2 regions of the Mycobacterium saskatchewanense genome follow, and region 1 is predicted to be linked to the other one. Evidence: riboswitches for the same ligand, from Rfam matches in the RefSeq annotation. Region 1 holds a riboswitch; the other holds the start of a gene.
The links. Region 1 has a riboswitch for magnesium ahead of G6N56_RS01480 (Rv1535 family protein). Riboswitches for the same ligand answer to the same signal wherever they lie in the genome.

Region 2: another riboswitch for magnesium. It lies ahead of G6N56_RS03290 (PPE family protein); the one in region 1 lies ahead of G6N56_RS01480 (Rv1535 family protein).

Annotation. Positions count from the first base shown of each region.
Region 1 covers NZ_AP022573.1:309,802-314,676, forward strand. The annotation lists gene G6N56_RS01465 (carboxymuconolactone decarboxylase family protein) at 51-623, shown strand; gene G6N56_RS01470 (NAD(P)H-dependent flavin oxidoreductase) at 738-1,862, shown strand; gene G6N56_RS01475 (TetR/AcrR family transcriptional regulator) at 1,859-2,503, shown strand; M-box (ykoK) riboswitch at 2,848-3,017, shown strand; gene G6N56_RS01480 (Rv1535 family protein) at 3,293-3,523, shown strand; gene ileS (isoleucine--tRNA ligase) at 3,852-4,875, shown strand, end outside.
Region 2 covers NZ_AP022573.1:730,534-735,408, reverse strand. The annotation lists gene G6N56_RS03300 (PPE family protein) at 1-1,086, opposite strand, end outside; gene G6N56_RS03295 (hypothetical protein) at 1,079-1,351, opposite strand; gene G6N56_RS29380 (hypothetical protein) at 1,727-1,861, opposite strand; gene G6N56_RS03290 (PPE family protein) at 2,084-3,259, opposite strand; M-box (ykoK) riboswitch at 3,673-3,844, opposite strand; gene G6N56_RS03285 (PPE family protein) at 3,983-4,875, opposite strand, start outside.

The DNA.
Region 1 (4,875 bases):
CCCGACAGTTGTGGCTTCCCGAGGGCGTTGGTACGCGGAATGCTCGAGGCATGACAACACCGCGAGTACCACCGTTGCCGCTCGACGAGGCCAAGGCCGCCGCTGACGAGGCCGCCGTACCCGACTATATGGCCGAGCTCAGCATCTTCCAGGTGCTGCTGAACCATCCGCCGCTGGCGCGTGCCATCAACGACCTGCTCGCCACCATGCTGTGGCACGGCTCGCTCGACCCCCGGCTGCGGGAGCTGGCGATCATGCGGATCGGCTGGCTCACCGGATGCGACTACGAGTGGACGCAGCACTGGCGCGTCGCGTCGCGGTTGGGCGTGACGCCCGACGATCTGCTGGGTGTGCGCGACTGGCCGTCCCATGACGGATTCGGGGCGGCCGAACGGGCGGTGCTGGCGGCCACCGACGACGTGGTACTCGACGGCGTGGTGAGCGAGCGCAGCTGGGCCGCCTGTGAACGTGAATTGCTAGGTGAGAGCACGGTTCTCCTCGAGCTCGTCACCGCCATCGGGGCGTGGCGCATGGTGGCCTCGCTGTTGCGTAGCCTTCGGGTCCCCCTGGAGGAGGGGGTGTCGAGTTGGCCGCCGGACGGCCGCGCGCCGAACGTGGACTGACGGAGCGTGGATGGGTCGCGAAAGCATCCGCGGCGCGGCCGGGTGCGCCGCGCGTGCCGATGGCGCCCGCAGCGGTGATTGACTTATCAATCAGTAACTCCTAGCGTCGTGCGAATGCGTACCCGAGTCGCCGAAATGCTTGGTGTCGAGTTCCCGATCTGCGCCTTCAGCCACTGCCGCGACGTCGTCGCCGCCGTGACCAACGCGGGCGGCTTCGGAATCCTCGGCGCCGTCGCCCACAGCCCCAAGCGGCTGGAGAGCGAGCTGGCCTGGATCGAGGAGCAGACGGGCGGTAAGCCTTATGGGGTCGACCTGCTGCTGCCACCCAAGTATGTTGGCGCCGAACGGGGCGGGATCGACGGCAAACAGGCGCGCGAGCTGCTGCCCGAGGAGCACCGCGCCTTCGTGGACGACCTGTTGGACCGGTACGGGGTCGCGGCGCCCGCCGACGAACGGCGCGCGTCGTCCGGTGGGCTCAACATCTCACCCAAGGGGTACGAACCGCTGCTCGAGGTGGCCTTCGCGCACGACATCCGGCTGATCGCCAGCGCGCTCGGGCCGCCGCCGGCCGACCTCGTCGAGCGCGCCCACGACCGTGACGTGCTGGTGGCGGCCCTGGCCGGGACCACGCGTCACGCCCAGCGGCACGCGGCGGCCGGGGTGGACCTGATCGTCGCGCAGGGGACCGAGGCCGGCGGCCACACCGGCGAGGTGTCGACCATGGTCCTGGTTCCCGAGGTGGTCGATGCCGTCGCGCCCGTTCCGGTGGTTGCCGCGGGCGGAATCGCCCGCGGCCGCCAGGTCGCCGCGGCCCTGGCGCTGGGGGCGGAGGGCGTGTGGTGCGGGTCGGTCTGGCTGACCACCGAAGAGGCCGAGACGACCCCCGTGGTCAAGGAGAAGTTCCTGGCCGCCAGCTCGTCCGACACCGTGCGGTCGCGGTCGATGACGGGGAAGCCCGCGCGGATGTTGCGCACGGCTTGGACGGAGGAGTGGGAGCGGCCCGATACCCCCGCCCCGTTGGGCATGCCGCTGCAAAGCGCCCTGGTCAACGAGCCCCAGGTGCGCATCAACCAGGCCGCCGGCCACCCGGAGGCCAAGGCCCGCGACCTGGCCACCTACTTCGTCGGGCAGGTGGTCGGGTCCCTCGACCGCGTCCGGCCCACTCGCGCGGTCGTGCTCGACATGGTCGAGGAGTTCATCGACACCATCGGGAAGCTCGACAGCCTGGTCGAGAGATGAGCGCCGGCGTCCGGCGGCGCCGCGCGGTGAGCGAGGAGGACAAGTCGCAGCGGCGCGACCAGATCATGGCGGCGGCCAAAGATGTGTTCGCGCGCAAGGGTTTTCATGACACGACGATCGCCGACATTGCCAAGCAGGCGGGCCTGGCCTACGGCTCGGTCTACTGGTACTTCGAGTCGAAGGACGAGTTGTTCCACGCGTTGATGGCTGTCGAGGAGACCGCCCTGCGCGACCACATCGCCTCGGCGCTGGCCGGACTCGCCGGAACCAACGGGCGCGAGGCCACGCTGCGTGCCCTGCTGGAACGCTCCGTGCTTGCGACACTGGAGTTCTTCGAGGCCGACAAGGCCACCGCGAAGCTCCTGCTCCGCGACCCCTATGCGCTGGGAGAGCGATTCGAACGGCACCTGGGCGGGATCTACGAGCGGTTCATCGACGACCTGGAAACCTTCGTCGTCACCGCCCAGGAGCGCGGCGAGGTGGTGGCCGCGCCGCCCCGGATGGTGGCGTACACGCTGGCCGCGCTCGTCGGGCAGCTGGCGCACCGGCGGCTGAGCACCGACGACGACGTCACCGCGGCGCAGGTCACCGACTTCGTCGTCGCGCTGGTTCTCGACGGCCTGCGCCCGCGCCGCGAGTGAGCTAGGCACGTGACCGGTGGGACGACCAGAGCCCGCGAGACATAATCCTCTGCGAGCCCGACTGGCATGTCGTCGCGAAGGTTTATGTGGTCGTGGCCGAGGGCCGGACGCTTGAACCCAGCCCGTCGGCGATGGACCTCGCTCGTCGCACGCCGCGAGACATAATCCGCTGAGGCGTTCTTCGGCGTGTCTTCGCAGCCAGTTATGTGTCGCGGGCGGGGATCGCGCGCCGAGGGCCCGCACCTGGCCGCCCCCTGTGTGCATGCTTACAGCCAGGTAAAGATCGTGGAACACGCCCGGCAGGAGTTTGACCTCACCAGACCCGTCGTGCATTATCGGTCGGGTATGCACCTCGTTAGGTGAGGCGTCTACACGAATACAGGCCACTGACCCCGAACGTCGAAAGACGCCCCGGGTCAGGACAGCTCCTCCCGGCTTAAGGGTTGAGCCCAGGTGGCTTCCGGATTACCGGACACGTCGTGTAGTGCCAAAGCTCTGACGAGAGGGGTGCGGACCTCCGGCAGTCGTCGGGTTTCGTTCTCCTGCGTATACACCGTGTGCGGACAACCGCATGCGCCGTGACCGTGAGGAGGTGAGGGACATATGAGTTCCAGCGATAGTCCGGACCGAAGTCCGAGCTGCGTCTCGTCCCGATCCGGTCTCCGGTACGACGATCTGCTCTGAGTCGTCGATCCGCTTGCGAGCCAAGCGGTCCGGGGTCGGAACCGCCAAGGGACGGGACGCGTCAGTCCTGTTAGTCCCCAACGGAAATCCGTCTAGGAGGTCATCATGACCGCAGTTCTGTACGACGAAGTGGTAACCGTAGCGCCCGCCCCCGTGCTGACGGTGGTGCGCGACACCGACACGATCCCCGCCCAGGCGCCCAAGAAGGCGACCCGCCGGGTCGACAAGGCTCCCGGCGACCCGCTGGTGGAGGGCGCGACCCGCCTGCTGAGCATCCCGCTGCGCCACCTGTACGCGGCCCTGTGGCGGGTTGGTGTGCTCGAAGTCCAGGCCTGAGGAGGCGTCGATGAGCAGTGGGCAATCGAGGCTCCAAGGGGCCACCTGACCGCAGGGCCGCCTGAGGTCAGGCGGCCCCTTGGAGCGAGCGTTCACCGATTTGCGGCGTTCACTAGAATCGGTCCAGCGGCGTCGATCCGGCCATCACCGGGGAGCCTTCGGAAGAACGGCCGGCACGGCTCAGTAGAACCGGACGGGTGGGCCCGTCACAGCCCGAATCGAGCGGCCCCGCGCAAGCGGGGCAAGCGGGGTGGTACCGCGGCGCTCGCGCACATCGCGCGTCGTCGTCCCCGGCCAACGGCATTGGGGCGCAAAGGACGCAATCGTGGTGACCGACAACGTTGACCTCGGGGACTCCGTCAGGGTCTATCCCAAACTGGCCGGCGGGGCGCCGGACTTCCCGGCGCTCGAGCTCGAGGTGCTCGACTACTGGGCGTCCGACGACACCTTCCGGGCCAGCATCGCCCGCCGCGACGGCGCGCCGGAGTACGTGTTCTACGATGGGCCGCCGTTCGCCAACGGGTTGCCGCACTACGGGCACCTGCTCACGGGTTACGTGAAGGACATCGTCCCGCGCTACCGCACCATGCGCGGCTACAAGGTCGATCGCCGCTTCGGCTGGGACACCCACGGCCTGCCCGCCGAACTCGAGGTCGAGCGCCAACTCGGCATCACCGACAAGTCGCAGATCGACGACATGGGGATTGCCGCATTCAACGACGCCTGCCGGGCCTCGGTGTTGCGCTATACCGACGAATGGCAGGCGTACGTGACGCGTCAGGCGCGGTGGGTCGACTTCGACAACGACTACAAGACCCTCGACCTGCCCTACATGGAGTCGGTGATCTGGGCGTTCAAGCAGCTGTGGGACCAGGGCCTGGCCTACGAGGGTTACCGCGTGCTGCCCTACTGCTGGCGCGACGAGACCCCGCTGTCCAATCACGAACTGCGCATGGACGACGACGTCTACCAGAGCCGCCAGGACCCTGCAATCACGGTGGGCTTCAAGGTGATTGGCGGCGAGCTGGACGGGGCTCACCTACTGGTGTGGACCACCACCCCATGGACGCTGCCGTCGAACCTGGCGGTCGCAGTCAACCCCGAAGTCACCTACGTCGAGATCAGGGCCGGCGACCGTCGCTTCGTGCTGGCGCAGCCGCGCCTGGCCGCCTATGCGCGCGAATTCGGCGATGAGCCCGAGGTTTTGGGCAGCTACCGGGGCGCGGAACTGCTGGGCACGCGGTACCTGCCGCCGTTTCCGTATTTCGCGGACACCGCCAACGCTTTCCAGGTCCTGCCCGGCGACTTCGTGACCACCGAGGACGGCACCGGCATCGTGCACATGGCGCCCG
Region 2 (4,875 bases), 420 kb from region 1:
GGCGAGCGTCTTGATCGTGGGGGCCGCCTCGGTCCAGCCCTGCGGGACCGACATGCTGCCGACCAGCGCCGACTTGCCCATGGAGCTCGAAATCGGTGTGACGGCCGAGCTGAGCATCGGCTTCACCGCGCTGGCCCCCTGGGTGAGCGGTGCCAGGGCCCCCGTGATGGCCTTTGGTCCAGCGAAGTAGGCGGCGGCGCTTTGCCCGTTTTGGCCCCACGCGTATGCCTGCCCGAACGACAGGAAGGGACCACCGGGGATGGAGCTGAGGCCCTGGAGTGAATACGGGCCGGAGGCGGCGGTGCTGAAGATGTTGTTCCACGCCGTCAGGTCGGCCTGCAGCCCGGCCGGGAGCGGCGGCAGGTTGACCAACTGCGGCAGATCGAGTCCCGACAGCAGATTCCCCGACGTGGTCGGTGAGTTCAGCAAGCCGCTGCCCAGCCCCTGCAGCGCGCTCGGCAGCGAGTTGATGAACTGGGACAGCTCCGTTCCGATGTCCGCCGCGGGGGTGGCGGTGGCCTGGCTGGCCGCCGCGGCCTGCATTGGCGCCGCCGCGGAATTTGTCGTCTGCGGCGGCTCGACGAACGTCTGGAGCTGGGTCGCCCCCGCCGAGGAGGTGGCGTAGGCGTACATGGCGGCGGCGTCCTGCGCCCACATCTCCATGTACTGCGCTTCGGTCGCCGCGATCGCGGGGGTGTTCTGCCCGAGGAAGTTGGTGGCGATCAGGGCCATCAGGAGCGCGCGGTTGGCGGCGATGACCGGTGGCGGCACCGTCGCGGCGAAGGCGGTCTCGTAGGCGGCGGCGGCGAGCTTGGCCTGGGAGGCCGCTAGCTCGGCCTGCGTGCCGGTGGTGTTCATCCACGCCACATAAGGCGCGGCCGCCGAGGCCATCGCGATCGAGGAGGGACCGGTCCACGGGCCGGCGGCGAGACCCTGAACGGTGGCGCCGTAGGAAGCCGCCGTCGATTGCAGCTCAGCGGCCAGGTCGTCCCACGCAGCCGCGGCGGCCAACAGCGGCCCCGATCCCGCGCCGACGTACATCCGGCCCGAGTTGATCTCCGGCGGAAGCGCCCCGAAATCAAACATCGATATCCTCCACTCCCCTCAAGTGGCCGCCATGGTAGGCGCCGCTCAACTGCTCCTGCCGCATCGGCGCCGAAGCTCTAATCAAATCCATCGAAACGGTTCCGCCGAGCGACGGTAGGGCCCCAATCTCTTTTTTGGGAGAAATGGCGATGACGGCCCCATTCCGTTCACCCACAAGCATCGCCCAATGTAGCGACCATCGTGACCGAACGGTATTCGCATTGCGTTCCTGTGCAGTAATCAAAAGGTTAAAAGTAAATGTCATGAGCCGACCCCCGGGTGTGAGATCCACTCATTCGAGCTAACTTTCGGACAGCCATAAGCCCTAATCAGCGACTACCACGCAGCACAAAATTAACGAGCGCCGAGGCGTTTCGTCAGAAATCGAATTGCTTGCGGGTTCACACGAGAGCCGCCGCTTTGGCGGGTTTTTTAACAGTTTTCTAACGTCGCTAGTAATTGGACAGTGCGCCCATTCCCGGCGACCTCCTATGTCGGCGTAAACAAAAGAATTGGTTTATTCGACACGCATAGAACTACGCCGATCCGAGGCCGATCAAGATTGGCCGACGAGATCGGCTTCATTTGTGCGTTATGGCAGCGGCGGTGTCCGTGCCGGCCACGTGGAGCCGACGAGCCGCTACTGCCGGCCGTTGCGGTTGGGCTGCCCGTAGACCACTGACCCGACCGTCGTAGGCCATCCGACGACGCGGCCCCGGGCGCACCCGGAGGCGCAGTGGGCGTCGAAGTCGCCGAATTGGTGGTTGATCGTCATCCGCTACTCCCCTGAATTTCATCTAGCGTACGCATCCATAGCTGCAGTAGCACTGGTTAGCTACTGGGTGTTTACTGTGAGGGCAGTACGTCTCGTTTGCCGTGGTAGGCGCCCTCAGAGAGGCCTGGCCGCGGCGCCACCGGGTGGCGAGGATGTTGCGGAGCGGTCAATCCGCGCTCTCCCCCGATGTGAGGACGACGCTTCCACCCGGCGGCTATCGGGCTAGCCGGCGGCGGGTGGGCGAGCCACGAAACTGGGACGGAAACCGTACTGTGGCATCGCACGCCCGTACGGCTGGCCCCCCACGGCCCCGATGGGCATGCCGGGCGCGCCGGTCGCCATTGCGGGCGGCGGGGCGACCATCGGCGTGCCGCCCAGTGTCGAAGCGAGCGGGCTCGTCAGGGGTGCGGGCGCCGTCCAGCTAGGCGGCACCGAGACCGGGCCGACCATCGACGCGCGGCCCAGCCCCGCCGACACCGGGGTGCCCGCGCCGCCCAGGCTCGCGATACCCGAGATCCCCTGGCCGCCCGCTCCGATAGCAGCACCGGACAAGGGCGACGCAACCGACCCCGCCACGTCGCTGGTGGCACTGCCGCCGGCGCCCAGCAGCGTCGAGCTCGTCACCGCCGACACCACCTGTTCGGGGTTGAACGCCCCGGTCGACGTCAGCGTGTTCCAGAAGTTGCTGTTGGGATCCAATACCGAGGTGACGCCCGATGACGGGGCCGACGCCGGCGAGGCGAGATTTTGCAGCACCGCAGGCACGGCGGTGGTGAACTGCGCCAGGGTCGATTGCTGGGCGCCGGCCGGCGTCCCGGCGGCCTGCGTGACCGCGGCGGCCTGGCCGGCAATCCCGCCGGGGGTGGTCGTCTGCTGCGGCTGGGTGAACGGGTCGAGTTGCGCGGCCGTCGCCGATGAAGCCGCGTAGCCATACATTGCGGCCGCGTCCTGGGCCCACATCTCCGCGTACTGCGCCTCCGTGGCGGCGATCGCCGGGGTGTTCTGTCCCAGGATGTTCGTCGCGATCAGCGCCATCAGCTGGACGCGGTTGGCGGCGATCACCGGCGGCGGAATGGTGGCGGCGAATGCCGCGTCGTAGGCCGCCGCCGCCCCCTCGGCCTGGGCACCGGCCTGCTCCGCCTGCGCGGCCGTCGAGCCCATCCACGCCACGTACGGCATCGCGGCGGCCGCCATCGCCGCGGCTGCGGGGCCGTGCCACTCCTCGCCCCACAGGGCGGACAGCACCGAGTGATACGACAACGCGGTGGACCGCAGCTCCGCGGCGAGTCCCTTCCACGCCGATGCCGCGGCCAGCATGGGGCCGGAACCCGCACCCGAATACAAACGACCCGAATTGATTTCGGGTGGCAGCGTTGCAAAGTCAAGCACCGCGGTCATCGCCGGCCCCCCGACTGAAGAGCGGCCGCGGGTGCGGTCAATTGCGTTGCGGCCAAGAACGATATGCGGTCGTCCCGGGTCGCTGGTGCGGAATTGGTGGCTACAAACGACATCGGAGTTCTCCTCGCGGCAGGCGAGCGGCCCGCGCCCCGGCAGCCATTGATCACCGCCGCCCGCGCATGCTCGCACCGCGCACGCGAAGCGGCGCGATCGCGTGCGGGTAAGTCCTTGCGGGAGAACCTGTTCAGGCTGCGGAAGCAGAGCCGGGGCCGGATCGCAACGAAATGGTCGTCGATTTCGGATACGGACTGTCGTCGGAGCTCATCTCGCTCTCACCTCCTCACGGCCAGGGCACACGGGGATGCCATAATGCGCACGCGCGGGAGAGGGCACACGGGAGAAATTACCCGGACGCCGCACCCCTCTCGTCAGAGCTTTGGCACCACACGGCGTATCCGATCTCGACCGGAAGCCACTTGGGCTCAACCCTTAAGCCGGGAAGAGCTGTCCTGACCCTGGGCGTCTTTCGACGTTCGAGGTCAGTGGCCTATGTCCGTGCAGACGCCTCACCTAGCGAGGTGCATGCAAGGGCCATGGTGCACCGAACTCGTCGACGCGTCAAGCGCAACCGCGGCTGTCGACCGTTGCTGCGGCGCCGCGCCGTGTCGTGGCATCATCCCGCACTGCGCGAACCCTGTGTCGCACTAAGGTTTTGGCGACCCCCTAGCCGGCGGCCGGCGGGCGCGGCATGACCGTCACGTTGAATCCGTACCGCGGCCCGTTGCCGAAGTGGCGCCCAGCGTTGCTCACGGCGGGGATGCCCGGCATGCCCGGTACGCCGGCCGGGGTCTCCGGCAGGGTGGTGCTGTTCCACCCGCCACCCGAAAGCGCCGCGCCGGCATGGTTTTCCACCTGAGCGGCCACGGTCCAGGCCTGCGGCACGGACAAACGCCCAACCGCTGCCGCCTGGTTCACGCCGGCCGAGACGCCGCCGAACTGCACATCCGGCACGGCCGGCGAGCCGAGCGGCGCGACGGCCGAGCTGTATGGCACGACGGGCGTGCCCAGCGGCGCCCAGGTCTCGTTGCCGGAACCGGCGCCCATTGGCGGCAGTGCGGTGGCTCCCGGTTCCCCGGCGACGGCCACCGCGTTGATGTCGGCCATCGACGCCGTCACGGTCTGCTGGACGATGGCGGGGCTGGTATACCCCGCCGACACGAACCCGTTGACGAAGTTCGAGTCCAGGAAGTCCCAGAGGCTCGTCGGGCCGTCGGCCGCCGGCGTCGCTAGTTGTTGCAGCGCCGCCGGAACCGCGGACGTCAGCTGACTGAGGGTCTCCTGCGCGCCGGAGGCCGCCGGCGCGCCGGTGGCCTGGGTGACGGCCGAGGCCTGATCGGTCTGTCCCGTGGGATTCGTCGTCTGGGGCGGTTGCACAAACGACTTCAGGTCGGCCGCCGACGCCGAACTCGCGGCGTAGCCGTACATCGCCGCCGCATCCTGCGCCCACATCTCGCCGTACTGAGCCTCGGCCGCGGCGATCGCGGGCGTGTTCTGGCCCAGCAGGTTGGTCGCCACCAACGCCGCAAGCTGAGCGCGGTTGGCCGCGACCGCCGCCG